DNA from 4 places in the Kitasatospora sp. NPDC059827 genome. Region 2 is predicted to be linked to each of the others. Evidence: riboswitches for the same ligand, from Rfam matches in the RefSeq annotation. Region 2 holds a riboswitch; each other region holds the start of a gene.

Region 1 (7,137 bases), on a different contig from region 2:
GGCGGCCGCGGCGCGGCGGGCCGGCGGGTAGAGGTCCCAGGCGGCGTCGGGCAGGGCGATCAGCCAGGGCCCGCACTCCTCGACCGCGAGGTTGGCCCCGGCCGCGTCCCAGGCGAGCATCAGGTCGGGCCGGTTGGCGAGCCAGAACCGGCCGCGGCTGCGCTGGGCGGCCGGGACGAGCAGTTCGAGGGCCCGGTGCAGCCGTTCCGGGTGCAGCGGCCGGCGGCGCTCCCAGACCAGGGTGCTCACCCCGGCCTCGTCGCTCTCCTGGGGGAGCAGCGCGACCGCCGGGTTGACGCGGTCGCGCGCGGCGGCCACGTCGAAGCCGCCGAGGGCGGCCCGGGCGAGCGCACCGGTGCCGAGCCGGACCACCCGGGCGGTCGGGTGGAGCTGGCGCAGCAGCGCGAGCCCCGGCGCGTGCGCGGTGGCGCGCGGCACGGCGAGCGTGGTGGCGTACTCGACCTGGTGGGCGAGCGCCTCGGCGCGGGTGCGTTCGTCCCGGGCGGCGGTGTGCTGCCCGTGCTCCACCAGCTCGTCGGGCACGGAGAGTTCGCCGATCAGCCGGTCCGGGTCGACGGCGGTGACCACGCCCGCGAGTTCGATCGCCTCCGCCAGGGGGCGGCCGTCCACCTCACCCCCGGCGAGCACCTCGACCGCGGGGTGCGGGTCGCTGCCGCCCCAGAGTTCGACCACCGCGAGCCCGTACCGGCCGCCGTCGGCGAGTTCCAGCAGCCGGGGCAACAGGTCCTCGCGCAGGGCGCAGCACGGGCAGTCGTTCACCAGCGGGACCGAGTCGGTGTCGAACGCCCCGCCGGCGTCCCGCAGTTCGCGGTGGACCAGGCCGCGCGCGGCGTCCCGCAGGTCGTGCCGCAGCACCACGGCGTCCACTGCGGCGGCCGTCAACTCCTGGACGGCGGCCCGGCGTTCGTCCGGGTGCAGCCCGGCGACCACCACCACCGGGAGCCTGGTGCCGTCCATGTCGCTCACCAGCTCGCCTTGCGCACGCCCGGCAGGTGTCCGGCGTGGGCGTGGACGCGCAGGTTGACCCGGGAGAGGCCGAAGGCGCGCAGGTAGCCGCGCGGCCGGCCGTCGACGGCATCGCGGTTGCGGACCCTGGTGGGGCTCGCGTCGCGGGGCTGGCGGGCGAGTTCGGCCTGGGCGGCGGCGCGCTCGGCCGGGGCGGTGCCGGGGTGGGCGATGAGCCGCTTGAGTTCGGCCCGGCGTTCGGCGTAGCGGGCGACGATCACTCGCCGCTGCTCGTTCTTGGCGATCTTGCTCTGCTTGGCCATCAGACCTTCCCCCCTCGGGCGCGGATGCGGGCGACGGCGGCCTCGACGCCGATCGCGTCGACGGTCTTGATCCCCTTGGCGCTCAGCACCAGCCGGACGTACCGGCCCTCACTGGGCAGCCAGTAGCGCTTGCGCTGGATGTTGGGGTCGAAGCGGCGCGGGGTGCGGCGGTGCGAGTGCGAGATCGCGTTGCCGAAGCCGGGCCGGCGGCCGGTGAGCCGGCAGTGGGCGGACATGGGTGCTCCCTGGCGTCCGGGAATGGGCAGGACGGAGGTCACGTTACACCAGATGAAAATGACATCCATTTCGGTGTACGGTTCCGATCCAGCCCCGCGAACCCCGCACCAGAAGGCCCCGAGCGACCGAGAGTCCACGGGCCCGAGACCCCAGGAGGACGCCCGATGGCCCGCAGCGAACTGCGCCCCGTGATCAAGCTCCGCTCCACCGCCGGCACCGGCTACACGTACGTGACCCGCAAGAACCGCCGCAACGACCCGGACCGGATGGTCCTGCGCAAGTACGACCCGGTCGCGGGCCGGCACGTCGACTTCCGCGAAGAGCGCTGACCGCACGAACCCCCTCGGAGGAGCCCCGCCATGAAGCCCGGAATCCACCCCGCCTACCGCCCGGTCGTCTTCCGCGACAAGGTCGGCGGCCTCGCCTTCCTCACCCGCTCCACGGTCACCGGTGACCGCACGGTCGAGTGGGAGGACGGCAACACCTACCCGGTGATCGACGTCGAGATCTCCTCGGCGAGCCACCCCTTCTACACCGGCCAGTCCCGGGTGCTCGACACCGCCGGCCGGGTCGAGCAGTTCCGCCGCCGCTACGGCGACCGGCACTGACGGCGGAACGCGAACGGCGCCTCCCCGGCTCGGGGAGGCGCCGTTCGCGACGCGTGGGGACTGCCGCCACGGCTACTGCTGCTGCGTGGGCGTCCAGCGCTTCTCGACGCCCGCCAGCTTCCAGTACGCGATGGCGATCGCCCACACCACCACGAACAGCCCGGCGATCGCGTAGCCGACGTTGTCCAGCGAGATGTCCGCGATGAACCCGGTCACCGGGTCGGTCAGGTCGAGCTTCTCGTGCAGCACGCCGACCAGCTCGATGGTGCCGATGATGAAGGCCACCGCGATCGACAGCCCGGTGATGGTCAGGTTGTAGTACACCTTGCGCACCGGGTTGGAGAAGGCCCACTGGTACGCGAAGTTCATGAACGTCCCGTCCAGGGTGTCGAACAGGCTCATCCCGGCCGCGAACAGCAGCGGCAGGCAGACGATCGCGTACCAGGGCAGCCCGGCCGCCGCGCCCGAACCGGCCATCACCATCAGGGTGACCTCGGTCGCGGTGTCGAAGCCCAGGCCCAGCACCATGCCGACCGGGAACATCTGCCCGGGCCGGGTGATCGAGCGGGTCGCCCGGTTCAGGATCCGGGCCATGAAGCCGCGCGAGTCGAGGTGCGCCTCCAGCTCCGACTCGTCGAACTGCCCGGCCCGCATCGAGCGGAACACCTTGAGGATGCCGAGCAGCGCCGCCAGGTTGAGCGCGCCGATCAGGTAGAGGAAGGCGCCGGAGGCCGTGGTGCCGACCAGCCCGAGCCACTTGTGGGTGGCCGAGTCGTCGTCCATCAGCGTGTTCGCCAGCTGGGCGCCGCCCGCCACCAGGGCGGCCATGACGACCACCATCGAGGAGTGGCCGAGCGCGAACCAGAAGCCGACCGAGACCGGCCGCTTGCCGTCCGCCATCAGCTTGCGGGTGGTGTTGTCGATCACCGCGATGTGGTCGGCGTCGAAGGCGTGCCGCATGCCGAGGGTGTAGGCCGTGATGCCCAGGCCCACCCCGAAGACCTGGGTGCCGACGGCGTAGTTGTGCGGCGCGACCAGGAAGACGAGGGTCCCGAAGGCCACCACGTGCATGGCCAGGATCACCCCCATCAACCCGGCGGTCCGGAGGGTGTCCTCGCGCTTCCACCGGAAGGTGGGCAGTACGGAGGGGGCGGGGCCCGCCTCGGCGGGCGCGGCGGTTTCGGGCAGGGTCATCTTCGGATCACGCTCCAGCACCTCGTGGAATGACTTCGTGAGATGCCGTGGCCGGTCTCCTGGCTCACGGGGCTTCCCGACCCGCCTTCCCAGGTGCACGAAGCACCCAGTGGCACGTGGATCCGGACGACTGTCCCCCGATCACAGTGGCGAGGGCCGCTCCGGAATGGGACCCGTTGAGGGTCCGTCACCGGTCTTCCCGAGCACCACGGCGGGGAACACCGTAGGGGCAGGACCACACCCTCGCAAGGTTGCGCACCTGTGCAGGTGTCCAGGATCACAGGTCGTGAGCTGCCAGAATGTCCGCATGCATCTCGTACCGGCCGACCGCGCGGGCCACCGCACCATCGACGGACACCGGGTCTGCGAGGCCATCGCCGCCATCGGGGACACCGCCCACGTCCGGACCTGGGCCGAGCGGTTCTCCCTGCTCTCCGACCCCGGCCGGCTCGCCCTGCTGCTCGCCCTCCACCGGGCCGGCCCGCTCGCCGTCAGCGACCTGGCGGTCGCCACCGGCATGCGCGACCCGGCCGTCTCCCAGGCCCTGCGACTGCTCCGCACGGCGGGCGTGGTCACCGGCGACAAGGACGGACGCGTGGTGCGCTACCGGCTCGTGGACGACGCCCTGCGCCCCCTCCTCGACGAGTGCGCCGCCGCCGACCACGAGGAGCCCGCCGCGGCGGCGGGCTGACCGACACTCGGCAAACCACGCCGGGGGCGCGGCGGGGTGAGTACGATCACGATGTGCCGTCCCACCCCCACGTCTGGCCCGCCGACCGCTGGAACACCCGCCCGGTCAAGGCCCGCGTGCTGGCGGTCGCCCGCACCCTCACCTCGGCGACCCGGGTCCTGGACGTCCTCACCCTGCTCGACCCGGACGGCATCGAGCGGTACTTCACCGTCAACCCCGGCTCCGCCTTCGCCGACCGCGCCCTGGACGAGTACCTCCACGGCCTGCCCGGCTACACCGTGCTGGACTGGGAGGACGCCGTCCGCCACCGCTTCGACCTGGCCGTCGCCTGCGCCGTCCACGCCTCCATGCACCGGCTGGACGCCCGCCTGGTCGTCCTCCCGCACGGTGCCGGCTACAACCGCCTGGTCACCGAGTCCACCGGCGACGCGGTCAGCTCCGCCGGCCTCTCCCGCAACGAACTCACCCACCGCGGAGAGGTGTTCGTCGACGTCCTCGGCCTCTCCCACCCCGAACAGCTGGACCGGCTGCGGGCCTCCTGCCCCGAGGCCCTGGACGTCGCCGAGGTCGTCGGCGACCCGTGCTTCGACCGGATCCTGCGCAGCCGACGCTCCCGCGACGGCTACCGCGCCGCCCTCGGTGCCGTCGACGGCCGCCGACTCGTCGTCGTCGACTCCACCTGGAGCGAGCACTCGTTATTCGGCCGTCACCCCGACCTGCCGCAGCGGCTGGTCCGCCAACTGCCCGCCGACGAGTACGCGGTGGCCGTCGTGCTGCACCCCAACATCTGGAGCCGGCACGACCCGGCGGCCCTGCTCGACGACGCCCGGCGGATGGGCCTGCGCCTCGTCCCGCCCCACCAGGGCTGGCAGGCCGCCCTCGTCGCCGCCGACGTCATGATCGGCGACCACGGCTCGGTCTCCTTCTACGGCGCCGCCCTGCGACGGCCCACGATGATCGTCGCCACCGGCGCCGCCGAACTCGACCCGCGGTCCCCCAGCTACGCCTTCGGCCAGGCCGCACCCGTCCTCGACCCCGACGGCGACCTCGCCGCCCAACTCGAACTCGCCCTGGCCCGGACCCCGGACGACCGCACCGACCTGACCGCCATCACCGACCGCTCGCTCGCCCACCGCGGCGAATCCGCCCGACTGCTGCGCCCACTGCTCTACTCCTTCCTCGACGGCCTCGACGAGCCCGCCGGCGAACCCGTCCTGCCGCCCTACCCCAAGCCCGCGCCCCGGCCCGGAGGCGGCGAAGGGCCGAGCGCGTACGACGTCGAGGGCAAGAGCGAGGGGACGGAGGTCAGCCTGCGGCGCTACCCCTTCCACCCCGACGACCACACCCCGCGCGGCTTCCACGCCCTCACCGACGACCACCCGGGCGACGCCCTGCGGTACACCGCCGAAGTCCTCGCCCGCACCGAGGCCCGGGCCGAACGCCCCGCCGTCGACTGGCTCGCCGACACCGCCCTCGAACTGCCCGGCCTCGCCGTCGCGGTGGCCGCCCTCGGCCCGGCCCGGCACCTGCTCCGGCTGCCCGGCGGCCGACTCCTCGAAGCCCACGCCGCACGCGACTTCGGCAGCCCCGAGCCCGTCCTCGACCCCCTGCTGCTCGGCTCCGCCGTCGCCTGCTGGCTCTCCGACGGCGGCGACCCGGCCGGCCTGCCCGAACACGGCCTCACCGTCCGCACCGGCCGGCACTGCACCCGGGTCGCCTTCACCGCCGGGCCCTGACCGGCCCCGGGCCTTAGGCCCTGTCCGGTCGATCTTGTCGGATCAGCCCGCGGCGGTGGGCGCCCGGCTGGGCGTGCGCCCGGATCGTCCTCGTACTGGGTGTACTCGGGCGATTCGGGCGTGCGGCCAGGCGGGATGCCCGGCGTCGCGGGCCCGGCAAGATCGGCCGGACAGGGCCTAACCGGCCAGCTCCCGCAGCCGGGCCCGGCTCCGCGCCGCCAACTCCGGGTCGTCCAGTTCCTCGGCGAGGGCGAGCAGCAGGGTGTGCGCCTGGGCCTCCTTCGGGTACGCCTTGCGTTCCTCGGCCCGCCGGACGCAGTCGCCCGCGTCCGCGACGGCCAGGTCGAGCCGGCCGAGCGCGCGGTGGGCCCGGGCGCGGACCAGCGGCAGCTTCATCAGCATGTCCCGGTCGTCCGTGTCCACGGCCCGGGCACCGGCCTCCGCGAGCACGGCCAGCGCCTCCTCCGGGCGGCCGTCGGCGATCAGGGCCTGCGCCAAGTTGTAGCTCTGCACGATCTCGCCGTGGGCATCGCCCCGGTTCTCCTCCAGCGCCAGCGTGAACCGCTCGACGGCGTCACCGGGCCGGCCGTCGGCCAGGCACAGCAGGCCGTCCGTCTCGTACAGCACGCCCACCACCTGGCGGTTGGCCACCAGCGGCACCTGCTCGGTGGCGAGCGCCAGCTGCTCGGCGGCGAGCCGGAACTCCTGGCGCTCGTAATGCGCCCGGGCCAGCTGGTTGTGCATCCGGACCACCGCGTCCGGGTTGTTGGCCCACCGGGCCGACTCGATGCCGGTCCGGTGGGTGGCGATCCAGTCCTCGTAGAGCTTCCGACCGTGGTAGAGCGGCCACAGCGACTCGCACAGCCACCACGCCTCGTCGTGCCACTGCTGGTCGGCCGCAGCCTTCACCACCGCTCGCAGGTTCGCCCGTTCCGCGTGCAGCCACTCCAGCGCGTCCGCTCCGGACGGGAAGCCGGGCAGAGCGTCGCCGGTCGGGTCCTGCAACCGGAGCCGAGGCCCGGTCGCCCGGTCGGCCACCGACGCCCTGCCCCGGTAGTACGCCACCGCCCGCGCCAGCAGCTCGGTGCGGTCGGGCAGTTCACGGGCGCAGACGTAGGCGTGGGTGCGCACCACCTCGTGGACCTGGAAGCGGTCGTCCACCCCCTGGTCGACGACCACGTCCAGGAGGTGTACGGCACACAGCTCGTCCAGGGCGTCCTCCGCCCGTTCGATGCCCACCGCGGCCGCCAGTTCGGCCGACACGAACGGGCCCGGGTGCACACCGATCAGGTGGTAGAGCGCCCGCCCCTGCGGCGAGAGCCGCTCGTACACCGGGTCGTACGTTCCCCGCAGGTTCCCCTCGTCGTTGTCCAGCACCGCCA
Region 2 (7,137 bases):
CCGGAACCTCGTCGACCACTCCCGGCCAGGGCTCACCATCGTTGCGGTAGGGGCTCATCGGTGCTTCGTGGTCGAAGCCGCGGATATAGGCCCCGGCCGCCGAGAACACGATGGAGTACTCGTCGCCCGACCCGTTGCGCATCGACGACATCTCCTCGCCGTCGGCCCAGCCGGCGTTGAAGGAGTAGTACCGGCCCTCCCAGTCCGGGCTCAAGATCGCGTCGAGCATCGCCAGTGAGCGGCACAAGTTCCGCAGGTCAGCGATGGAGGGGAGTCGGCGAGCTACGTCATGGACAGTCACGTGCTCATTCAACCGGATGCCCCTGACATCCAGAATCCGTGCGGTTCTACGGCTGAGTTCCAGATGTGAGCCCGACGTTCAGCCTTCGCCGTCCCCGTAGCGGAACGGTTCGATCGTCCAGGGCAGGCCGGGCCCGTTCCGGTAGGCCGCGAAGCCGGGCGGCAGGGTCGCGGTCTCGGAGATGGAGGCATCCCCCTCCACCAGGCAGGCGAGGCAGTACAGACCGCTGGCGTCCGGGAGGTTCGGATCGTTGACACCGTCCCCGATCAGCCAGTCGCCGTCGCTGTCGTGGACGACCACGAGCGCCGGCAGGCGTCCTTCCCCGACGGTCCGTTGGACCACGGCGCCGAGATCGGGCGGAAACCGCCCGTCGGGGAACGGAAACGGCGCCTGTCGGACCACTGGGTGGGAGGTGTTGTGCATGGCGTCAGTATGGCGATACTTCGCAACGGGATATCGCGCGGGTGGGCGGAGCGACGTCAGCGGGCGATCGAGATCGCGAAGGGTGTGAATCCGCTGGAGCGGATGACGTGCGGGACGAAGAGGATGGCGGCCTCGGTGGCGCGGGCGGTCCGGATTCCGCCGAGGTCGGTGATCCATTCCTGGTGCCAGCCGAGGTCGGTGAGCAGTTCGCCGACGGTCTGCTTGGCCTGCGGGTCCTCGCCGGAGAGGAACGCGGTCGGGGGGTGGGTGAGCGTGGCCGGCGCGGTCATCACCGGGAAGAGCATGGTGTTGAGGGTCTTGACGACGCGCGTTTCGGGGAGTGCTTCCTGGAGTTGCTCGGCGAGGCTCGATCCGGGGTAGAGCAGGTCGGCGGGCAGTCCGTCCGGCCCGTCGGTGGTGGCGTTGGAGACGTCGACGAGGATCGTGCCGCGCAGTTCCTCGCGCAGGGCGACGAGCCGGTCAAGCGAGCCGGCGCCCGGGGTGGCGTTGATGACGATCCCGGCTGTCCGGGCGGCTTCGGCGGCGGCGCCCGGCGTGCGGTCCGCCACGGCCACCTGGTGCCCGGCCCGGGTGAGGGCGGCGGCCAGGTTGCCGCCGACGCGGCCGTTTCCGAGAACGGCGATCGTGGTCATGATGATGTGGTCCTTCCGTGCGTGCGGTAGTTGGTGCGTAGTGGTGCGGGTCAGCGGGTCAGCGGGTCAGTGGGAGAGCGTGGCGACGGCCTCGGCGTGGATTCCGGGCGCGGCGGCCAGGAAGCTCCCGCTCTGCGGGGTCCAGGGGCGGCCCTCGGCGTCGGAGATCCGTCCGCCCGCTTCGGTGACGAGCAGTGCCCCGGGCAGCAGGTCCGCGCGGGCGCCGGCGAACTGCCAGAAGGCGTCGATGCGGCCGGCGGCCACGTTCGCCAGGTGCAGGGTCGCGGGCACGGCGGTGCGGACGACGAGCGCGTCGAAGAGCATCGCGGTGATCGAGGAGCCGACGCGCCGTACGACCTTCTCGTCCTCGTCCGGCCGGGCCTGGCTGGTGGCCACGATGCCCAGGCCGAGGTCCGCGGTGGGGGAGACGTGGAGCGGCCGTCCGTCGAGGTGGGCTCCCGCGCCGGTGAGCGCGGTGTAGGTCTCGCCGGTCAGCGGCAGGTGGACCACGGTGAGCACCGGCCGGTTGTCGCGGACGAGGGTGGCGGTCACCGCCCACTCCGGCAGGGCGTGCAGGTGGTTGACGTTGCCTTCGGCCGGATCCACGACCCACCACTCGCCGGGCGGCAGCGCCCCGCCGTCCAGCTCGTCCTCCACCCAGCCGGCGTCCGGGCGCAGGTGCGTGAGCCGGGGGCGCAGGATGTCGAGGGCCGTGTCGTCGTTGGCGGCGAGCGCGTGCATCAGCTCTTCGCGGGTCCGGTGGTGGACCACCTCGCCGAAGCGCTCGCGCAGCGCCGAACCCGCCTCGCGTACGGCGTTCGCGGTGCGGGCGAGCAGGTCGGCGTCCGAGGAGGCGACGTCGGTGGTCCGAGGCGTTTCGGACATGGTGGTACTCCTGTCTGGGGAGGGGTGTTGAGGCCGGTCGAGGGCCGAACTGCGCTTTGCTTCCCGCGCTTTCGCCTCAACGGTAGACAGCCCGGCGATTGACTTCAAATGCATGTCAAGCACGTCTAGAGTGACTCGCATGCAATTGGATCTGAACCTGCTCGCCGCGCTCGACGCGCTGCTGGAGGAGGGCAGTGTGGCCGGGGCGGCGGCGCGCCTGCATGTCACCGCCCCCGCGATGAGCCGGAGTCTGGGCCGGATCCGGCGCACGACCGGGGACCAGATCCTGGTGCGCACCGGCCGCACGATGACCCCGACGCCGTACGCGATCGCGGTGCGGGCGCAGGTGCACGAGCTGCTGCACCAGGTTCAGGGCGTGCTGGCACCGAGCCGTGAACTCGATCTGGCAACGCTGGAGCGCACCTTCACGCTCCGCTGGCACGACTCCCTGGTCGCCCTGAGCGGCCCCGCACTGCTCGCGGCCGTGCGCGAAGAGGCGCCGGGCGTGCGCTTGCGCTTCGTCGCGGAATCGAGCGTCGACACCCCGGAGTTGCGGCGCGGCGAGGTCGACCTGGAGGCGAACGCCAACCGGCCGAGCGCACCGGACGTCCGCGCCGAGAACGTGGGCGAGTCCCGCCTCGTCGTCGTCGTGAGGCGGGGGCACCCCCTCACCCGTGGCGGGACCGTCACGGCGGAGCGGTACGCCGCCGCCGAGCACGTCACCGTCTCGCGACGCGGAAACCTCGGCAACGCCCTCGACGACGCCCTCGCCCGGCTCGGCCTCACCCGCCGCGTGGTGGCGAGCGCGCCCACGGAGGCGGCCGCGGTGGAGTTCGCGCGCGGCTCCGATCTCCTGATCACCGTTCCCGAGGCCACCACTCGGTCCGCGGTCGCCGACCTCGGCCTGGTCGCGCTTCCCCTCCCGCTCGAACTGCCCTCGGCACCGGTGTATCTGACGTGGCATCAGCGCTACGACACCGACCAGGCCCACGCCTGGCTGCGCGGCCTGGCGCGAACCGCGCTGGCCACGGGCGGAGCGTCGTAGCCGTAGCCGGCGCCGCCCGGCCGCCCCGCCGTACGGTGCTTCAGGAGGACGCCGCGGGGACGAGGTGGTCGAGTCCCTGCGCGCTGCCCGTCGCGGCCTCGATCGAGCGCGGCAGCATGACGCTCTCGTAGGCGCGGACGGCGTCGTCGACGCCGGACTCGGCGACGAGGGCGTGGGCGAGATCGGCGCCGTCGAGCATGGCGAGGTTGGCGCCCAGCCCGACGGGTGGCATCAGGTGCGCGGCGTCGCCGAGCAGTGTGACGCCGGGGACGTGCTCCCAGGTGTGCGGGGCGGGCAGGACGAACAGGGACCGGTGGACGAACCCGTGGTCGCCGTTGCGCAGGAGGTAGCGCAGGCTCTCGTCCCAGTCGTCGAACAGCCTCAACAGGTGTGCCTGCACAGCCTGTTGGTCGCCGAGGTCGACACCGGCGGCCTCGTGCCAGTCCTCGGGCGCGCGGAGCGCGATGTAGGCGCGGATGTGGCCGTTGCTGTTGCGTTGGGCGACCAAGGACCTGCCGGCGCCCTTCGCCAGCATCGATCCGTTGCCGACCAGCCGCGCGAGGTCGGGATGGCGGGTGTCGCAGTCGTCGAATCCGGCCTCGACGAAGGTGACACCGGTGTAGGCGGGTACGGCGGGGGACAGGGCCGGGCGAACCCGGGACCAGGCGCCGTCGGCACCGACCACCAGGTCGAAGTCCTCGGCGGTGCCGTCGCCGTAGTGCAGCCGGCAGGTGCCGTCCGCCAGTGGGGTGACGCCGGTGACGGCACGGTCCCACCGCACCGTGTCCTCGGTGAGCGAGTCCAGGAGCAGACCGCGCAGCTGGCCTCGGTCGATCTCCGGCCGGCCGCCGTCGGCGGACGGCCCCTGCTGTGCCAGGAGGGCGGCGGTGGCGAAGTCGAGCACGCGCCACTCGTCCCCTTCGGGGCGGGCGAGGGCGTGGAACCGGTCGAGGAGCCCCGCCGCACCGAGCGCGGCCTGCCCGGTGCCGGGATGCATGTCGAGGGAGCCGCCCTGCGGGCGGGAGGCGGCGGATGCCTCGCGTTCGAGGACGGTGACGGAGCGGCCGTGCTGCTGGAGGACTCGGGCGCAGGTGAGGCCGCCGAGGCCGGCGCCGACGATGGCGATGCGGGGATCACGAGCAGAGTGCATGGAAGTGCCCCTCGGGAGGTGGGTCGGTCGCCGGGCGGCCCGGCGCATCACCAAGAAACCACACTCGCTCAATAAGTGCAATGACTACACTTTTGCAGCGAATGCACTTCGAGGTACGGTGGGTGGGTGACCGAACCGACCGGGCGCCGCGAGCGCAAGAAGGCCCAGACCCGCCAGTCCCTGGCCGACGCCGCACTCGAACTCTTCCTCGAACGCGGCTACGACCAGGTCGGCGTCAAGGACGTCGCCGACCACGCCGACGTCTCGGTGACCACCCTGTTCAAACACTTCTCCGGCAAGGAAGCCCTGGTCTTCGACCAGGACGACGAACTGGAAGCAGAACTCGTCGCCGCCGTGCGCGACCGCGCCCCCGGCACGTCGATCCCCCGGGCCCTCCGCGAGCACATGCTGCGGAAGCAGACCCAGCTCGCCGTCCACGCCACCGACCCGCGGTTCGCCGACTTCACGCGCCTGGTGCAGGAGACCCCCGCACTGTGCGACTACGCCCACCGCATGTGGACGCGCCACGAAGCGGCCCTGGCCAGGGCCGTCGCCGAGGCGGTGGGTGCGCCCGAGGACGACGTCAGCTGCGCCGCCCTGGCCCGCTTCGCCCTGGAGGCCCGCAGCCTCGTCCTGCGGCACGCCGAACCGCGCCGCGCCGCCGAGGAGGCCTTCGCGCTGCTCGAACACGGCTGGGCGGCCGCCCACCCGGGCGCCTGACCGGGCCGCCGGACGCCGGCCGCTCCGCTGCGCGTGGTGGCGCTGTGCGCCGCGTGGGTCACTCCTCACCCCTACCGGCCACCGTGGTGTCACGCTCGAACCCTTGACCGGATCTTTTCCGTATCGCCATGATGAGCCGTCAAGTTGTGACTCCGCCCTCGGGGGAAGTCCGGTTCGAGTCCGGCGCTGACCCGCAACGGTAGGCCTCCGACCCCGCGTCGGTGGCGAGCCCGAGTACCCGTCGGCGGAGGTGTGTCGTCCACTCCTCCCGTCGTGGTCTGCGGGCCGGAGCTCAGAGGGCTGCCCGGTGCGTCGCCGAGGCCCTCCGGGCGCCTGCGCGCGGGCCCGGAAAGGTCTCCATGCCCGCGCTCCGCCGCACCCTCGGTCTGCTCGCGATACCCGCCCTCGCCCTTGCCGCCGCGCTCCCGGCGGCCACCGCCGCGAGTGCCGCGCCCGCCGCCCCGACCTCGTCCGCGACGTTCCGCCCCGACGCCGCCGCGGGCGGCTGGCTGGCCCGCCAGCTCGTCGGCGGCGACCACTTCGAGTCCGTCTTCAACGGGACCGCCTACCCCGACCAGGGCCTGACCATCGACGCCGTGCTGGCCTTCGCGGCCTCGCGCAGCTCCGACGACGCCGCCGCGAAGGCCACCGCCTGGCTGGCGAAGCCCGAGATCATCAGCGGCTACCTCGGCGACGGCACCACCGAGGCCTATGCGGGCGCGACCGCCAAGCTGCTGCTCGCCGTCGAGGTCCGAGGCGGGGACCCGACGGCCTTCGGCGGCGTCGACCTGCCGACCAGGCTGCGCTCGCTGCAGACCGCCGGAGGCCGCTTCTCCGACCGCTCCCAGTGGGGCGACTACAGCAACGCCTTCGGCCAGTCCCTCGCCCTGATCGCCCTGCACCGCACGCCCGGTGACGCCCCGGCGGCGGCGGTCGACTTCCTGGCGAACAGCCAGTGCGCGGACGGCGGCTTCCCGGTCTCCTTCGGCCAGGCCGCCTGCACCAGCGACCCCGACGCCACCGCGCTCGCCGTCCAGGCCCTCGCCGCCACCGGTCGCGCCGCCAAGGCGAACACGGGACTCGGCTGGCTCACCGCCCACCAGAACGGCGACGGCGGGTTCGCGGCCGCGGGGGCGACCGCCTCCAACGCCAACACCACCGGCCTGGCCACCCAGGCGCTGTTCTCCGGCGGGCGCCTGGCCGCCGGGTTCAAGGGCTGGAGCCGGCTGGTCAAGTTCCAGCAGGACTGCTCCGCCGACCCGGCGGTCCGCGGTGCCGTCGCCTACGACGCGAGCGGTTTCAACGCGGGCAACGGCGCCCGGGCCACGGCACAGGCCGTCCTCGGCCTCGCGGGCACTCCGCTGGCCACGCTCTCCGCCGCCGGTGCACGCCCCGGCGCCCCGACCCTCGCCTGCCCGGCCACGGTTACGGACACGACCACGGCCACGGCCACGCGCTGAACGAGCCCGACTCCAGGAGGATTTCACCGATGACCGACACCTTCACCGCGGTCCGCCGGGCCCGCCCGGTCCGCCCGGTCCGCCGTACGCTCGGGTCGATCGCCGCCGCGGCGGCCCTCACGGCCGGCCTGCTCGGCGTCTCCGCCGTCCAGGCCCCGCAGGCGCGGGCGGACGCCTGCACCGGCACCACCGGGGTCACCGTCGTGGTCGACTTCACCGCCGTCGGCGGCGGCGTCCAGACCGGCTGTGCGCCCGGCGACCCGGCCAACGGCCTGGCCGCGCTGACCGGGGCCGGGTTCTCGTACTCCTTCCACCCGCGCTTCCCGGGCTTCGTCTGCACCATCAACGCCCTGCCGACGACCTGCACCAACCCGACCGGCAGCGCCTACTGGTCGTACTGGCACGCCCAGCACGGCGGCCCCTGGTCGTACAGCAACCTGGGCGCGGGCAGCTACAACCCGGCACCCGGCGACGTCGAGGGCTGGTCCTTCGGCGCCGGC
Region 3 (7,137 bases), on a different contig from region 2:
GGTCGACTTCCGGTGCAGGGGGGTGAGGGGGGAAGGGAGCTGCTGATGGGCTTGGGGTGGGTTTTCGGGAGCAAGGTTTGCCCCTGAGGGCGGGTCAGGGTGGTGGGGCCGGAGGGGGGTGGGCCGGAGGGGAGGGGCCGGAGGGGAGGGGTCAGAGGAGAGGGGTCAGCCAGCGGCGGAGGAGTTCGGTGTAGTGGTCCGGCGCCGAGTTCCAGAGGGCCGCGTGCTCGGCACCCGGGAAGCGCTGGAGGTTCACCACGTCGTGGCGGGCCGCGGCCAGGCGCTCCACCGTGCCGATCGGCGCGAGCGTGTCGTCCGGACTGTGCAGCACCAGGGTCGGGACCCGCAGGTCCGCGCCCTCCGCCAGGCGGGAGGAGTCCGCCAGGTCGACGCCGGTACGGCCCTCCGCCGCCAGCGCGCCGAGCTCGGCGGAGACCCCGGTGAAACCCGCCCGGGCCGCGTCCCGACGGGCGGCCGCGGGCAGGTCCAGGACCGGCGAGTCCAGCACGATCCCCCTGATCGCGTGCGCCCAGGCCGAACGCGCCGCCGTCTGCAGCACCGTCGTCGCACCCACCGACCAGCCGTACAGGATCACCCGGCCCGCGCCGTGGTCCAGGGCCAGCCGCATCGCCGACTCGACGTCCCGCCACTCCGTCTCGCCGAAGTGGCTGTAGCCGTCCGGGGACGCCGGGGCGCCCTCGTCGCCGCGGTAGGTGACCACCAGCGCCGGCAGACCCAGACGGTGCAGGGCCGGCAGCACCGGGAGGGTCTGCTGGCGGTCCGCCTCCGGGCCGTGCACCAGGATCACCCAGGTGCCGCGCTTGCCGCCGAGCAGCCAGACCGGCAGCGGGCCGAGCTCGCCGTCGGCCACGGTCTCGGTGAAGGCCAGGCCGAGCGCCGAGGTCGGATCGCCCAGGTGCACGCGCGGAGTGAAGCGGACCTCGGTGCCGGGCGTCAGGGTGCCCCGGTCCGCCCGGACCAGCCGGCGGGTGACGCCCTGCGCGTCACTGTGCAGGACCTCCTCCACCACCGCGTGCCCGCCGTCCGCCCACTCCACCGCCCAGCGACCGGGCCGCAGGCTCTCCAGACGCCGACTGAACGTCACCCGCCCCGCCGCGAGGCTCTGCACCAGCACCGGCCCCGAATCCGGGCCGCCGGCGGCCGGGCCCGCACCAGGGCGGACCAAGCGCTCGGAGGCCCGACGGCCGACGACCAGGACGGCGGCCCCGGCGGCGGCGGCCGCCACGACGGCTGCGGTTCCCCAACGCATATCGATCCCCGCTCTGTTCACGGACCCGGACGGTGTTCGAGGACCAGTCCACAAGGGGGCAGGCGGGGCGGCCACTGGGCGGGGCCGTCTGGGGGTCCCGCTGCGCGGGGCTTTGGTTGGGGGTGGGCTCTCGGGAGGGTGGGTTGGTCCGGGGGCGGTTCCGGGGGTGGGCGCTCCGGGGGCTGGGTGATTTTCCGACCGCCGACCCTGATCGCACGGGGTGCTCGCCGTGGGCGGTCTGAAAATCACCCGTTACGCCCCTCTCCGCACCCACCCCCTCCACCGCCCCCTCCCGCAGCGCGTCCCTCTCGCCTTGGACGGGTGAGGGGGTGGGGAGGGGGTGCGGTGGGTGGGGTGGTGCGGGTTCTTGGTGCGGGCGCGCGGGCTTTGCCCTGCGCGCCCGTGGGTGGGGCGCCGCTCTGTGGGCTCCGCTTGGGGGTGGTCAGACGGGGATGGTGGGGTGGTGGGTGCTGAGGAGGTGCCAGAAGCGGGGGGTGAGGGGTGGGGTGGGGGTGGTGGGTTGGGTGGTGGTGCCCCAGTGGGAGGGGATGTGGTGTTCCTGGTGGAGGACGGGGAGGACGGCGGCGAGGTCGGGTTCGGGGACGGGGACGAGGCGGGCGATCGGGCGGAGGTGGGGTTGCCAGCGGCCGGCCACGCATTGGCGGAGCAGGGCGTCGAGGGCCTCGCGGCGGCCGGTGGCCTCGACGAGTTCGGTGAGGCGCAGGCCGAGGACCTGGGCGAGGGCGTGGGTCTGGTCCGGGTCGCCGTCCCAGTCGCCGGTCAGTTCGGCCTGGCGGTAGGTGGGCAGGGGGATGCCGACCCGTTCGGCGACGGTTTCCGGGGGGAGTTCCCGGGCGAGGCGGTGGTCGCGCAGGCTCGCCGGGCGGCCGGGCATCAGGGCGGCGGCCGGGCACCAGAGGGCGCGGGCCAGGGCGATGAATTCGGTCTCGCCGGGGCGCAGCACGCCGTCCTCCCAGGCGAGGACGTGGCCGGGCAGCAGTCGGACGCCGTGTGCGGCCATGCCCTCGGCGACCTGCTCGGGGGTCAGCCCGAGGCCGGTTCGATGGGCCCGGGCGGCCTCCGGCGAGAACGGCACCGGGGCGGGGGCGGCGACGGGGGGCTTTCTGCGGCGCATGGCCGAACCGTAGGCGTGGCCTGCGGCGCGGCCCCAGCCGCCGAACGCACGAAGCGGGGGCTCCGGGCTCTTGGTGGCGCTGGGCGATCGCACAGGGCGGGGGCGGCTGCGTCGTGTGACCAACCCCTCCGTGACCTCGGTTGACTCCCGGTTCGGGCGCGTGATGGGATCCTGGGGCCAAACGGAGGCATGGAGAGGAAGCCGGTGCGAGTCCGGCGCGGTCCCGCCACTGTCACCGGGGAGCACGCTCGGAAAGTGCCACGGCGGACCGTCAGGGGCCGTTGGAAGGCCCGGGGGTGCGTCGGACCCGGAAGCCAGGAGACTCTCGCCCCCGGTACGTCGATCCAGGGCGCGGACCCTGAGTGAGGACACCCACGCGATGCAGGCTGCCCCGCCCGGTTGGATCCCCGGCTTTTCGATGTTGTGCGCCCGCTGACCCGGGCCGCGGCCTTCGCACTGGGCGCCGTCGCGGGCTACGCCGCCGACGCCAGGTACGCCGACCCGCGCCGCGGCCACCCCGTCGCCCTGTTCGGTACGGCTGCGGGGCGGCTGGAGCGGCGGCTGTGGCGCGACGACCGGGCGGCCGGTGCCGGGTACACCGCGGTGTGCGTGGGCGCGGTCGCGGCCGGCGCGCTCGCCCTGGACCGTACGGTCGGGCGCCGTCCGGTGGGCCGGGCCGCGTTGGCGGCGGCGGCGACCTGGACGGTGCTCGGCGGCACCTCGCTGACCCGGGAGGCCCGCACCATCGGACGCTCGCTGGCCGCGGGCGACCTGACGGCGGCCCGGGAGCGGCTGCCGCACCTGTGCGGGCGGGATCCGAGCGCGCTGGACGGGCAGCAGATCGCCCGGGCCGTGGTCGAGTCGGTGGCGGAGAACACGGCGGATGCCGTGGTGAACGCACTGGCCTGGGGCGCCCTGGCGGGCACGCCGGGGCTGCTGGCGTTCCGCGCGGTGAACACCCTGGACGCCATGGTGGGCCACCGTTCGCCCCGCTACGCCCGGTTCGGCTGGGCCTCGGCCCGGCTGGACGACGTGGCGGGCTGGCCGGGTGCCCGGCTGACGGCCCTGCTGACGGTGGCCGCCGCGCCCGAGCCCCGGACCGCCTGGCGGGTCTGGCGCCGGGACGGCTCCGCGCACCCGAGCCCGAACGCGGGCCAGGCCGAGTCGGCTTTCGCGGGGGCGGTCGGGGTCCGGCTGGGCGGGACCTTGCAGTACGGGGAGCGGGTGGAGCACCGGCCCGTCCTGGGTGCGGAGTTGCGGCCGGTGACGGTGGACGACATCGAGCGGGCCTGCGCGCTGTCCCGGCGGGTGGGCGCGCTGGCGCTGGGTACGACGGTCGCGGGGCACGTCCTGCTGCGGATGCTGATGAGGAAGAAGGGTGGGGCATGACCAACGCACTGCTGGTCGCGGGGACGACCTCGGACGCGGGCAAGAGCGTGGTGACGGCCGGGATCTGCCGTTGGCTGGCCCGCCAGGGCGTGCGGGTGGCGCCGTTCAAGGCGCAGAACATGTCGCTGAACTCCTTCGTCACCGCCGACGGGGCCGAGATCGGCCGCGCCCAGGCGATGCAGGCGCAGGCCGCCCGGGTGGAGCCGGAGGCGGCGATGAACCCGGTGCTGCTCAAGCCGGGCGCGGACGGCCGCAGCCAGGTGGTGCTGCTGGGCAGGCCGGTGGCCGAGGTGGGCGCGCTGGACTACCGGGAGCGCAAGCCCGTCCTGCTGGAGCGCGCGCTGGAGTGCCTGGCCGATCTGCGCGCCCGCTACGACGTGGTGGTGTGCGAGGGCGCCGGCTCCCCCGCCGAGATCAACCTGCGCGACCGGGACATCGCCAACATGGGCCTGGCCACGGCCGCCGCGCTGCCGGTGGTGGTGGTCGGGGACATCGACCGCGGCGGGGTGTTCGCGGCGATGTACGGGACGCTGGCGCTGCTGTCGGCGGAGGACCAGCGGCACGTGGCCGGCTGGTTCGTCAACAAGTTCCGCGGTGACGCCCGGCTGCTGGCGCCCGGGCTGGAGATGCTGCACGAGCTGACCGGCCGTCCGGTGCTGGGCACGCTGCCGATGCTGCCGGGCCTGTGGCTGGACGCCGAGGACTCGCTGGACCTGTCCACCGTGGTGGACCGGGTGGACGGGCGCGGGCCGCTGGGGGCGGACGTGCTGCGGGTCGCCGTGGTGCGCTTCCCGCGCTTGTCGAACTTCACCGACCTGGACGCGCTGGCCCAGGAGCCGGGCGTGCTGGTGCGCTGGGCGACCCGGCCGGAGGAGCTGGCCGACGCCGACCTGGTGGTACTGCCCGGCACCCGGGCGACCGTGGCGGACCTCGCCTGGCTGCGCGAGCGCGGCCTGGAGTCGGCGTTGAAGGCGCGGGCGGCGGCCGGGCTGCCGGTGCTCGGGGTGTGCGGCGGCTACCAGATGCTGGCGCACTCGATCGAGGACGAGGTCGAGTCGAAGGCCGGTGTGGTCGACGGGCTCGGGCTGCTGCCGACCCGGGTGCGCTTCGGCGTCGAGAAGGTGCTGGCGCGGCCGGTCGGCGAGGCGTACGGGCAGCGGGTGGAGGGGTACGAGATCCATCACGGGGTGGTGGCCGTCGAGGGGGGCGTTCCCTTCCTGGACGGTTGCCGGGTCGGCTCGGTCTGGGGCACCACCTGGCACGGCGCGCTGGAGAACGACGGCTTCCGCCGTGAACTCCTGCGCGAGGTCGCCGACTTGGCCGGCCGGGCGTTCGTAGCAGCGCCGGACACCTCGTTCGCCGTGGCGCGCGAGGCCCGGTTGGACCGGCTGGGCGACCTGATCGAGGAGCACGCGGACACCGACGCGTTGTGGAAGCTGATCGAGGGCGGGGTGCCGGCGGCCGGATCGCTGCCGTTCCTCCTGCCCGGAGCACCTGGGAGTGACGCATGAGTGAGGTCCGCTATCCGTTCACCGCGATCGTCGGGATGGCCGACCTGCGGCTCGGGCTGCTGCTGAACGCGGTCTCCCCGGCCGTGGGCGGCGTGCTGGTGCGCGGCGAGAAGGGCACCGCCAAGTCGACCATGGTGCGCGCGCTGGCCGGGCTGCTGCCCGCCATCGCCGTCGTGGACGGCTGCCGGTTCGCCTGCGACCCGGCCGGGCCGGACCCGCAGTGCCCGGACGGCCCGCACGCCACGTTCGGGAGTCACGAACGGCCGTCCCAGCTGGTCGAGTTGCCGGTCGGCGTGGCCGAGGACCGGATCGTCGGCTCGCTCGACCTGGAGCGCGCGCTGGCCGAGGGCGTCAAGGCGTACGAGCCCGGCCTGCTCGCCAAGGCGCACCGCGGGGTGCTGTACATCGACGAGGTGAACCTGCTCCAGGACCACGTGGTGGACCTGCTGCTGGACGCCGCCGCGATGGGCCGCTCCTACGTCGAGCGCGAGGGCGTGTCGGTGCGGCACGCGGCGCGGTTCCTGCTGGTCGGCACCATGAACCCGGAGGAGGGCGAGCTGCGGCCGCAGCTGCTCGACCGCTTCGGCCTGACCGTCGAGATCGCCGCCACCCGGGAGCCGGCCGAGCGCGCCGAGGTGGTCCGGCGCCGCCTCGCCTACGACGCCGATCCGGCCGGTTTCGCCGACCGGTTCGCGGCGGAGGAGCGGGAGCTGGCCGAACACATCACCGCGGCCCGGGAGTTGCTCCCGAAGGTCGAGCTGACGGATGTGGCGCTGCGTCAGATCACGGCGGTGTGCGCCGCGTTCGAGGTGGACGGGCTGCGCGCGGACATCGTGATGGCCCGCACCGCGGTCGCGCTGGCCGCCTGGGCCGGGCGGACGGAGGTGCTGGAGGAGGACGTCCGCAAGGCCGCCCAGCTGGCCCTGCCGCACCGGCGCCGCCGCAACCCCTTCGACGCCCCGGGGTTGGACGAGGAGCAGCTGGACCGCACGCTGGAGGAGCACGCCCGGCCGGAGGAGCCGGAGGGCGATGGGCCGGAGCCCGAGGGCGATGGGCCGGAGCCCGAGGGCGACGGCCCGGACGGCGGTGGTGACGGTGGCCCGGGTGACGGCGGCCCCGACGGCGGCCCCGACGGCGGCGGTGCGCCCGAGCCGGCCGACGGCGCGGCCCCGGAGCCCGCGGCCACGGACACCGAGCTGCCCGAGCCGCAGCCCGTACCGGCCCAACACCCCTCCCCCGCCCGGGAGTCGGCGCCGGTCGCGGCCGGGGACCCGTACCGGACGCGGCTGTTCACCGTGCAGGGCACCGGCCACGGCGCCCAGGGCCGGCGCTCCCCCGCCGAGACCACCGGCGGGCACACCGTCCGGGCCCGCCGCCCGCAGGGCGCGCTCAGCCGGCTGCACCTGACCGCGACCCTCCAGGCCGCCGCACCGCACCAGGTGGCGCGCGGGCGGGCCGGCCGGGCGCTGGTGCTGCACAAGGACGACTTCCGCGAGCAGGTGCGCCAGGGGCGGGAGTCCAACCTGGTGCTGTTCGTGGTGGACGCCTCCGGCTCGATGGCCGCCCGGCAGCGGATGACCGCCGTCAAGGGCGCGGTGCTGTCGCTGCTGATGGACGCCTACCAGCGCCGGGACAAGATCGGCATGATCACCTTCCGCGGCGCGGACGCCGAACTGGCGCTGCCGCCCACCTCCTCGGTGGAGGTCGGCGCCGCCCGGCTGGAGACCCTGCCCACCGGCGGGCGCACCCCGCTGGCGGCCGGCCTGCTGCGCGCCCACGAGGTGCTGCGGGTCGAGCGGCTGCGCGACCCGAACCGGCGCCCGCTGCTGGTC
Region 4 (7,137 bases), on a different contig from region 2:
GTTGAGCGACTGCACGTGCCCACCCCCAGGTGTCACGGCGGCGTGGGTGCCGCCGGTTCTCCGGAACCGTGCACCACCGGGGGAAGGCGACACAACCGGGCAAGGTCCACTTCCCCCATGGATCACGCCATTCACGCACCGAAAGAAGCAGGATGATTGTCGTTCCATCACATTCGAATGTCGTCAAGAAAGCGCTTGACATGGACACTCCTGTTGCCACAGTTCACTTCTGTGTCCCAACTACCCTTCCGGCCGATCCGGCCGAAAGACGTTCCGTCCGCGATCCACCTGCGGAAACGTGAATCTCCCCGTCAATGGCCGGATCTGATGATGCGACTGGACACTCCCGGCGGCCACCGGTCCCAATGGAGTCACGCCATCCACAGGCTTCGGCCTCGATGCAGAGGAGAGAACCATGGCCAAGAACATCCAGCTGCCCAAGCGCTACACCCCGCCCACGGCCGCCAAGGTCGGCGACTTCAGCAAGGACACGGACGGCACCATCTACACCAAGAAGGACGCCACGACCCTGGGTTTCAAGAAGCCGCGCTGACCTCGGCCTAGCTGACCCGGACTCGATCGCCACAGCCCGCCGGCCCCGCCGGCGGGCTGTTCCGCGTCCACGGGCGTCAGCGTCCACGGGCGTTCGCATCCCAACGCACCGGGAATTGAACCACCGAAGGCCGTCGGTACGTTGGAATAGCGGAACTCCCGGTGAATCCCGGGGGAATGGCCGAAGTTCCCGACCGTAATCCGGTCCGGGAACTTCGACGTGTACCGACCTACGGTCGCACCGCCCCCGCCTCCGCCGCCGGCCCCACTCCCGCCCCGCCCCTGCCGCCACTGCCGCGACAAGGCCTTGGTATGAGCACGGCAAAGGGTTCCCCGCCCCGCGTCCACCATCTGGACGGACCGACGGCCGAGTTGATGTGGTGTCCGGGCTCGACCCGCGGGCCGGCCGGCCCGCAGACCCGTACGGACGAACCTCCCACACCCTCACACCCGGGAGCAGACGCATGCGCACCCCCCTCAAGGCCGCCGCCCACACCCTCACGGCGCTGGCCCTGGCCGCCTTCGGCACCACCGCCCTGGCCGCCGGCGCCGAGGCCCAACCCGCCCCGGCCGCCGCCCACTTCGGGGCCAAGCCGCTCCACCCCGGCACCACCGCCAAGAGCCCGACCGCGACCTCCGGCAACACCCTGTCGGTCCGCTCCGCCGCGACCCAGGGCGTGGTCTCCCCCACCCCCAAGGTGTACCTGGTGTTCTGGGGCTCGCAGTGGTCCTCCGACCCGGCCGGGGTCGCCCCCGACATGCAGAACATGTTCAAGGGCCTCTACGGCAGCCAGGACACCTGGGGCACCATCCTCAGCCAGTACTGCGAGGGCGTCGCCAGGGGCACCACCACCTGCGGCACCAAGGGCACCCATGTCCAGCACCCGGCGTCCTCCCCGCTGGCCGGCGTCTGGTTCGACAACGCCGCCGCCACCCCGGCCAACGCCACCGCCGCCCAGATCGCCGCCGAGGCGGGCAAGGCCGCCGCCCACTTCGGCAACACCACCCAGGCGCCCAACCTCAACGCCCAGTACGTGGTGGTCTCCCCCACCGGCGCCCACCCGGACGGCTTCCCCAACTCCGGCTTCTGCGCCTGGCACGACAAGACCAGCAGCTCCTACGGCACCCTGGCGTACACCAACCTGCCGTACATCCCGGACAACGGGGCGGGCGCCTGCACCACCTTCACCGACGGCCGGCTGCTCTCCGGCATCGAGTCCACCGAGACCCACGAGTACGCGGAGACGGTCACCGACTTCTGGCCCAGCATCGGCTGGAACGGCGGCGGCGGTGAGATCGGCGACGAGTGCGAGAACCTCGACGCCTACGTCACCCTGAGCACCGGCACCTTCGACCTCCAGGGCCTGTGGTCCAACAGCGCCAACAAGTGCGTGACGCACGGCTGACGACCGCCCGCTCCGAGGAACCCGGCCCGCCGCGCCCCCCGCGCGGCGGGCCGTCGCTGTCGGGCCGTCACCCTGAGCCGGACTCCGCCGCCCTGACCACGCCTGATACCGTGCGATCGCCGTGGTGTTCGGGAAACCGGTCTGAGTCCGGTGCGGCCCTCGCCACTGTTGCCGCGGAGTTCCGCGGCCCTCGCTGACCGGCTCGCCCAGCGGTCAGGGCCACTGGGCGGGCTCGAAGGAGCCGTCCGGGAAGGTCGGCCGCGGCACGTCGATGCGGAAGCCAGGAGACCGGCCACGGCACGACATGTTCCACGAGGGTTTTGGAGAACACGTGCCCAGCGGTCAGCCGCGTCCGTTCCGATCCATTTGTTCCGCACATCCCGTACATCCCGTACATCCCGTACGTCCCACAGGTCCGATACGTGTCGGCCGGGCGGTCGCCGCCGTCCTGTTCCTCGGCACGCTCGGCGCCTGCACGGGCGCCCCCGCGCCCGCCCCGTCCGGCGGGACGTCCGCAGGTGCCGCGCCGGTCAGCGTGGACAACTGCGGGGCCACCGTGACGGTCGGCACGCCGCCCGAGCGGCTGGTGACGCTCAACGAGGGGGCCACCGAGGTGGCTCTGGCCCTCGGCCTGCAGTCCCGCATGGCCGGTACCGCCTACCTCGACGACACCGTCCCGGAGAAGTGGAAGACGGCCTACGACTCCGTCCCGGTGCTCTCCGCGAAGTACCCGACGAAGGAGAAGCTCCTCACCGCCCGCCCCGACTTCCTGTACGCCTCCTACGCCAGCGCGTTCACCGACAAGGTCGCGGGCACCCGGGAGGAACTGCGCGGCCAGGGCGTAGCGTCGTACCTGTCCCCGTTCGGCTGCTCGGACAAGAACCAGGTGCCGCCGACGACGTGGCAGGCCGCGTGGGGCGAAGTGAACGACGTCGCGAAGGTCTTCGGTGTACCGGAGCGGGCCACCGCGATCCAGCGCCAGCAGGAGCAGCAGCTCGCCGGGTTCACGGCGACGGCCGCGGGCAAGGACCTGAAGGTCCTGTGGTACGACTCGGACACCAAGTCGCCGTCCGTCGGCGCCGGCCACGGCGGCCCCCAGCTGGTGCTCGACGCCGTGGGCGCCCGCAACGTCTTCGCGGACCTTCCCGGCGGCTGGCAGAACGTGAGCTGGGAGAAGGTCGTCGCGGCCGACCCGGACGCGATCGTGCTCGCGGACGCCGGCTGGGACACCGCCCAGTCCAAGATCGACTACCTGGAGCACGACCCGGTGCTGAGCAAGCTCGGCGCCGTGCGGCGCAAGGCCTTCGTGGTGGTGCCGTTCTCGGAGTCGACTCCCGGCGTGCGGCTCGCCGACGGCGCCGCCCGGGTCTCCGCGAGGCTGAGCGGGCTGCGCCCGGCTTCATGACCGCGGCACCCCACCCCGTCGCGCGGCCCGCCGGCCCGGGCCGCGCGACGGCGGCCCTGGCCGTCGGTGCGGCCCTGCTGCTGACCACCGTGCTCCTCGGCCTGGCCGTCGGCTCGCACCACGAGCCGGTCCGGACGGTGGTCGAGGTCGTGACGCGCCGGCTCGGACTCGCCGACCCGCAGGTCACCCTGCTGGACGACCGGATCGTCTGGCAGCTGCGGCTGCCCCGGGTCCTGGGAGCGGCCGCCACCGGCGCCGGACTCGCGGTCTGCGGCGCGGTGTTGCAGACCCTGACCGGCAACGACCTGGCCGATCCCTTCCTGCTCGGGATCTCGGACGGAGCCGCCGCCGGCGCGGTGACCGTGATCGTCCTCGGCGTCGGCGTGACCGGCGCCGTGGGCACCGGCGCGGTGGCGACGGCGGCCTTCGCCGGCGCCCTGCTCGCCGCCGTCGTCGTCCTGGTGCTGGCCGGCGCGCGCACCCGGTCGCTGCCGACCGCCCGGACGGTGCTCGCCGGCATCGCGGTGGGCCAACTGTGCGGGGCGTACACCTCGTTCGTCGTGCTGGTCCTCGGGGACCGCGACGCGGCGCGCGGTGTCATGGAGTGGACGCTGGGCTCGGTCGCCGGCGTGCGGTGGCCCACCGCCGTCTTCCTGACCGCGGTCGCCCTGATCGGCGTCACGGTGCTGGCCTCCTCGGCCCGCGACCTGGACGCCTTCGCCTTCGGCGAGACCGCCGCCCGCTCCCTCGGCGTCCACGTCGAACGCACCCGGTGGGTCCTCATCGCCACCGCCGCGCTGGTGACGGCGTGCCTGGTCGCCAACACCGGGGTCATCGGGTTCCTCGGCCTGGTCGTCCCGCACGTGGTCCGCCTCGCCTGCGGCCCGCGCCACGCCCTCCTGCTGCCCGTATCGGCACTGGTGGGCGCGTCCCTCCTGGTGGGCAGCGACGTCCTGGCCCGCTCGGTCCTCCCCGACCGGGAGATCCCGGTCGGCGTCGTCACGGCCGGGCTCGGAGCGCCCTTCTTCGCCTGGCTGCTGTGGCGCCAGGGGCGGGCCGACGGGGGCACGCTGTGACCGCGCCACCCGCCGCCGAGCTGCGCGCGGAGGGACTCGGCGTGCGGGTCGGCGGCGCGACCCTGCTCGACGCGGTCTCGCTCGCGTTCGCCCCCGGCCGGGTCACCGGCCTGCTCGGACCCAACGGCGCCGGGAAGACCACCCTGCTGCGCGCGGTCGCCGGACTCACCCGGCCGTCCGCGGGGCGCGTCCTCCTGGACGGGGCGGATCTCCACACGCTCACGGCCCGGCGCCGGGCCCAGCGGGTGGCCTTCATGGAACAGCAGGCGGACACCCGGCTGGCGCTGCCGGTCCGTCAAGTCATCGAGCTCGGGCGCACGCCGTACCGGGGCCGCTGGCCCGTGCCGGGGAACTCCGCCGCCGACGCCCACGAGCGGTCCGTGGTCGCCGAGGCCGTCGCCGCGGCCGACGTCGGCCACCTGCTCGACCGGGCCTGGCCGACGCTGTCGGGCGGCGAACGGCAACGGGTCCAGCTCGCGCGGGCCCTGGCGCAGGAACCCGGTGTGCTCCTGCTCGACGAGCCCACCAACCACCTCGACCTGCGCCACCAACTCGGCTTCCTCGGCGCCGTACGCGGACTGGGCATCACCACGGTGGCCGCACTGCACGACCTCGAACTCGCCGCCGCCTACTGCGACGAGGTCGCCGTCCTGCTCGACGGGCGGCTGGTCGCCCACGGGCCCGGCGCCGAGGTGCTCACCTCGGCCACGATCGGGCACGTCTACGGCGTCGACGTCACCGTCGAACGCCACCCCCGGCACGACCGGCCGCACATCCGGTGGAACGGACTGCTCCACGAAAGGACTTCGCCATGACCTCCCCCACCCCGGATGCCCCCGCCACGGACGCCCCCGCCACGGACGCCCCCGCCCGTTGCACCGCCACGGTCCTGGTCGGCATGTCGATCGGGGAGGCCGTCCGTCGCGACGAACTGCTCCGGACGGCGGCGGCGCAGCGGGCCTCGATCGCGTTCCTGCAGCAGGCGGACCCCTCCCTGTCGGCCGAGCTGACCAGGCTGGCCGACGCCGGCGCCGGGACGGTGGTCCTGATCGGCGTCCGCCTCGCGGCCACCGGCCCGGCGCAGTCCTGGCTGCGGCGGATCGCGGCGCACTGGTGGCGCGAGCGCACGGGCCACCGGCCGGAGATCCTCGTGGCGACCCGCCTCGCCGACTCACCGGACGCGGTCGCCGCGGTCGCCGCGGCGACGAGGCCCGTCACCGGCGGCGAGCCCGGCCTCACCTCTGCGGCCTGGGAGGACGTCACCGGCCACCGGCACCAGGTGCTGGTGTGCCGCGGCCCGCGGTGCACGGCCCTGGGGGCGGAGGAGGCACTGCGCGCCCTGGTACGGCAGTTGGCCGAGCACGGCCTCGGCGACGACGACGTGCTCGTCACCCAGACCGGGTGCCAGTTCCCCTGCAACCAGGCCCCGGTCGCCAGCGTGCAGCCGGACGACGTCTGGTACGGGGGGATCGACCCGACGGCCGCCGGCCGCATCGTCACCGAGCACCTGGCCGGCGGACGCCCGGTCGAGTCCCACCGGCTCCCCCGCCACCGGAGTGCACAGGCCGGCCGACCCGACAGCTGACCGCAGCCGCCGCGGCTACCCGGGCAGGCCCAGAATCGCCGCGGCGAACGCTCCGGGGGCCTCCTGCGGCACGTTGTGCCCCACCCCGGGCAGGGTCCGCACCTCGCACGGCCCGGTGAACCGCTCGGTGCCGGTCTGATCCGCGGCGGGGATCACGCCGTTCTCCTCGCCGACCAGCACCACCGTCGGGGCCACGACGGTCGGCCGACCGGCCAGCGCGTCCTCCGCCTCCCGGTAGCGCGGATCGCCTTCGACCAGACCGAAACGGTGGCGGTAGGAGTGGATCGCGACGTCCACGAAGTCCGGGTTGTGCAGACTCGCCGCCGACGCCGCGAACGCCTCCGCCGCCCCCGCCCAGGTCGGCGACCAGAGCCGCCAGAGCAGCCCGCACAACTCCTCCCGGTTCTGCTCCAGCCCCTGGCGGCCTCGCTCGGAATGGAAGTAGTACTGGTACCAGAGGCTGCGCTCCGCCTCCGGTGCGGCGGGCTCCATCGCCCGGGCGATGTCCTGGACGGTGTAGCCGCCCGCGGCGACCAGGCCGTGGACCCGCTCCGGCCACAGCGCCGCCGCCGCGCAGGCCGCCCGCCCGCCCCAGTCGTAACCGGCGACGACCGCCCGCTCGATCCCCAGCGCGTCCATGAACTCCACCAGGTCCCGCGCCAGCGCGGCCTGTTGGCCACTGCGCATCGTCCCCGCGTCCAGGAACCTGGTCGGCCCGTAACCGCGAAGGTACGGCGTCAGCACCTCCCGGCCCGCCTCGGCGAGCAGCCGCGCGACCTCGTCGTAGGCCCGCACGTCGTAGGGGAAACCGTGTAGGAGGATCACCGGGGCATCGGACGGACGGCGGCGCGCGCCGGTCCGGTGGTAGGCGATCTCCAGCACCGGAGTCGTCACCCGGTGGAGCGCGTATGCCTCTTCGGTCCTCGCAGTCATCCGATCATGCTCACACGCCTGACCCGGACACGACTACCCCAGGGGCCCCCGGGCATCCGCCCGTGCGTCGTTCTCAGTACCGCTGGGCCTGGGTGACCTTGGAGAGCAGTGCCTTGTCCCGGTCGATCGGACTGAACGCGGTGGGCTGGGCCTTCGCGCCCGGGGCCAGGTCCTTGACTC

The links. Region 2 has a riboswitch for cobalamin ahead of ACFV8H_RS11360 (peptidase). Riboswitches for the same ligand answer to the same signal wherever they lie in the genome.
Region 1: another riboswitch for cobalamin. It lies ahead of ACFV8H_RS19850 (HoxN/HupN/NixA family nickel/cobalt transporter); the one in region 2 lies ahead of ACFV8H_RS11360 (peptidase).
Region 3: another riboswitch for cobalamin. It lies ahead of ACFV8H_RS02995 (cobalamin biosynthesis protein); the one in region 2 lies ahead of ACFV8H_RS11360 (peptidase).
Region 4: another riboswitch for cobalamin. It lies ahead of ACFV8H_RS09065 (ABC transporter substrate-binding protein); the one in region 2 lies ahead of ACFV8H_RS11360 (peptidase).

What each region holds. Positions count from the first base shown of each region.
Region 1 covers NZ_JBHWIV010000029.1:19,839-26,975, reverse strand. Annotated here, with positions in the region: gene ACFV8H_RS19875 (CobW family GTP-binding protein) at 1-978, opposite strand, end outside; gene rpsN (30S ribosomal protein S14) at 984-1,289, opposite strand; gene rpmB (50S ribosomal protein L28) at 1,289-1,525, opposite strand; gene rpmG (50S ribosomal protein L33) at 1,691-1,855, shown strand; gene ACFV8H_RS19855 (type B 50S ribosomal protein L31) at 1,886-2,134, shown strand; gene ACFV8H_RS19850 (HoxN/HupN/NixA family nickel/cobalt transporter) at 2,207-3,328, opposite strand; cobalamin riboswitch at 3,360-3,554, opposite strand; gene ACFV8H_RS19845 (ArsR/SmtB family transcription factor) at 3,636-4,019, shown strand; gene ACFV8H_RS19840 (hypothetical protein) at 4,073-5,755, shown strand; gene ACFV8H_RS19835 (AAA family ATPase) at 5,933-7,137, opposite strand, start outside.
Region 2 covers NZ_JBHWIV010000013.1:90,482-97,618, forward strand. Annotated here, with positions in the region: gene ACFV8H_RS11325 (hypothetical protein) at 1-301, opposite strand, end outside; gene ACFV8H_RS11330 (hypothetical protein) at 380-724, opposite strand; gene ACFV8H_RS11335 (NADPH-dependent F420 reductase) at 781-1,377, opposite strand; gene ACFV8H_RS11340 (inositol monophosphatase family protein) at 1,444-2,262, opposite strand; gene ACFV8H_RS11345 (LysR family transcriptional regulator) at 2,402-3,307, shown strand; gene ACFV8H_RS11350 (FAD-dependent oxidoreductase) at 3,348-4,457, opposite strand; gene ACFV8H_RS11355 (TetR/AcrR family transcriptional regulator) at 4,584-5,177, shown strand; cobalamin riboswitch at 5,298-5,438, shown strand; gene ACFV8H_RS11360 (peptidase) at 5,537-6,637, shown strand; gene ACFV8H_RS11365 (flagellar hook-length control protein FliK) at 6,667-7,137, shown strand, end outside.
Region 3 covers NZ_JBHWIV010000003.1:133,770-140,906, reverse strand. Annotated here, with positions in the region: gene ACFV8H_RS03005 (alpha/beta hydrolase family protein) at 152-1,270, opposite strand; gene ACFV8H_RS03000 (transcriptional regulator) at 1,713-2,405, opposite strand; cobalamin riboswitch at 2,599-2,730, shown strand; gene ACFV8H_RS02995 (cobalamin biosynthesis protein) at 2,829-3,794, shown strand; gene ACFV8H_RS02990 (cobyric acid synthase) at 3,791-5,305, shown strand; gene ACFV8H_RS02985 (putative cobaltochelatase) at 5,302-7,137, shown strand, end outside.
Region 4 covers NZ_JBHWIV010000010.1:77,645-84,781, reverse strand. Annotated here, with positions in the region: gene ACFV8H_RS09080 (asparagine synthase-related protein) at 1-15, opposite strand, end outside; gene ACFV8H_RS09075 (hypothetical protein) at 416-553, shown strand; gene ACFV8H_RS09070 (hypothetical protein) at 1,017-1,958, shown strand; cobalamin riboswitch at 2,064-2,270, shown strand; gene ACFV8H_RS09065 (ABC transporter substrate-binding protein) at 2,494-3,363, shown strand; gene ACFV8H_RS09060 (FecCD family ABC transporter permease) at 3,360-4,439, shown strand; gene ACFV8H_RS09055 (ABC transporter ATP-binding protein) at 4,436-5,254, shown strand; gene ACFV8H_RS09050 (ferredoxin) at 5,251-6,024, shown strand; gene ACFV8H_RS09045 (alpha/beta fold hydrolase) at 6,040-6,957, opposite strand; gene ACFV8H_RS09040 (hypothetical protein) at 7,031-7,137, opposite strand, start outside.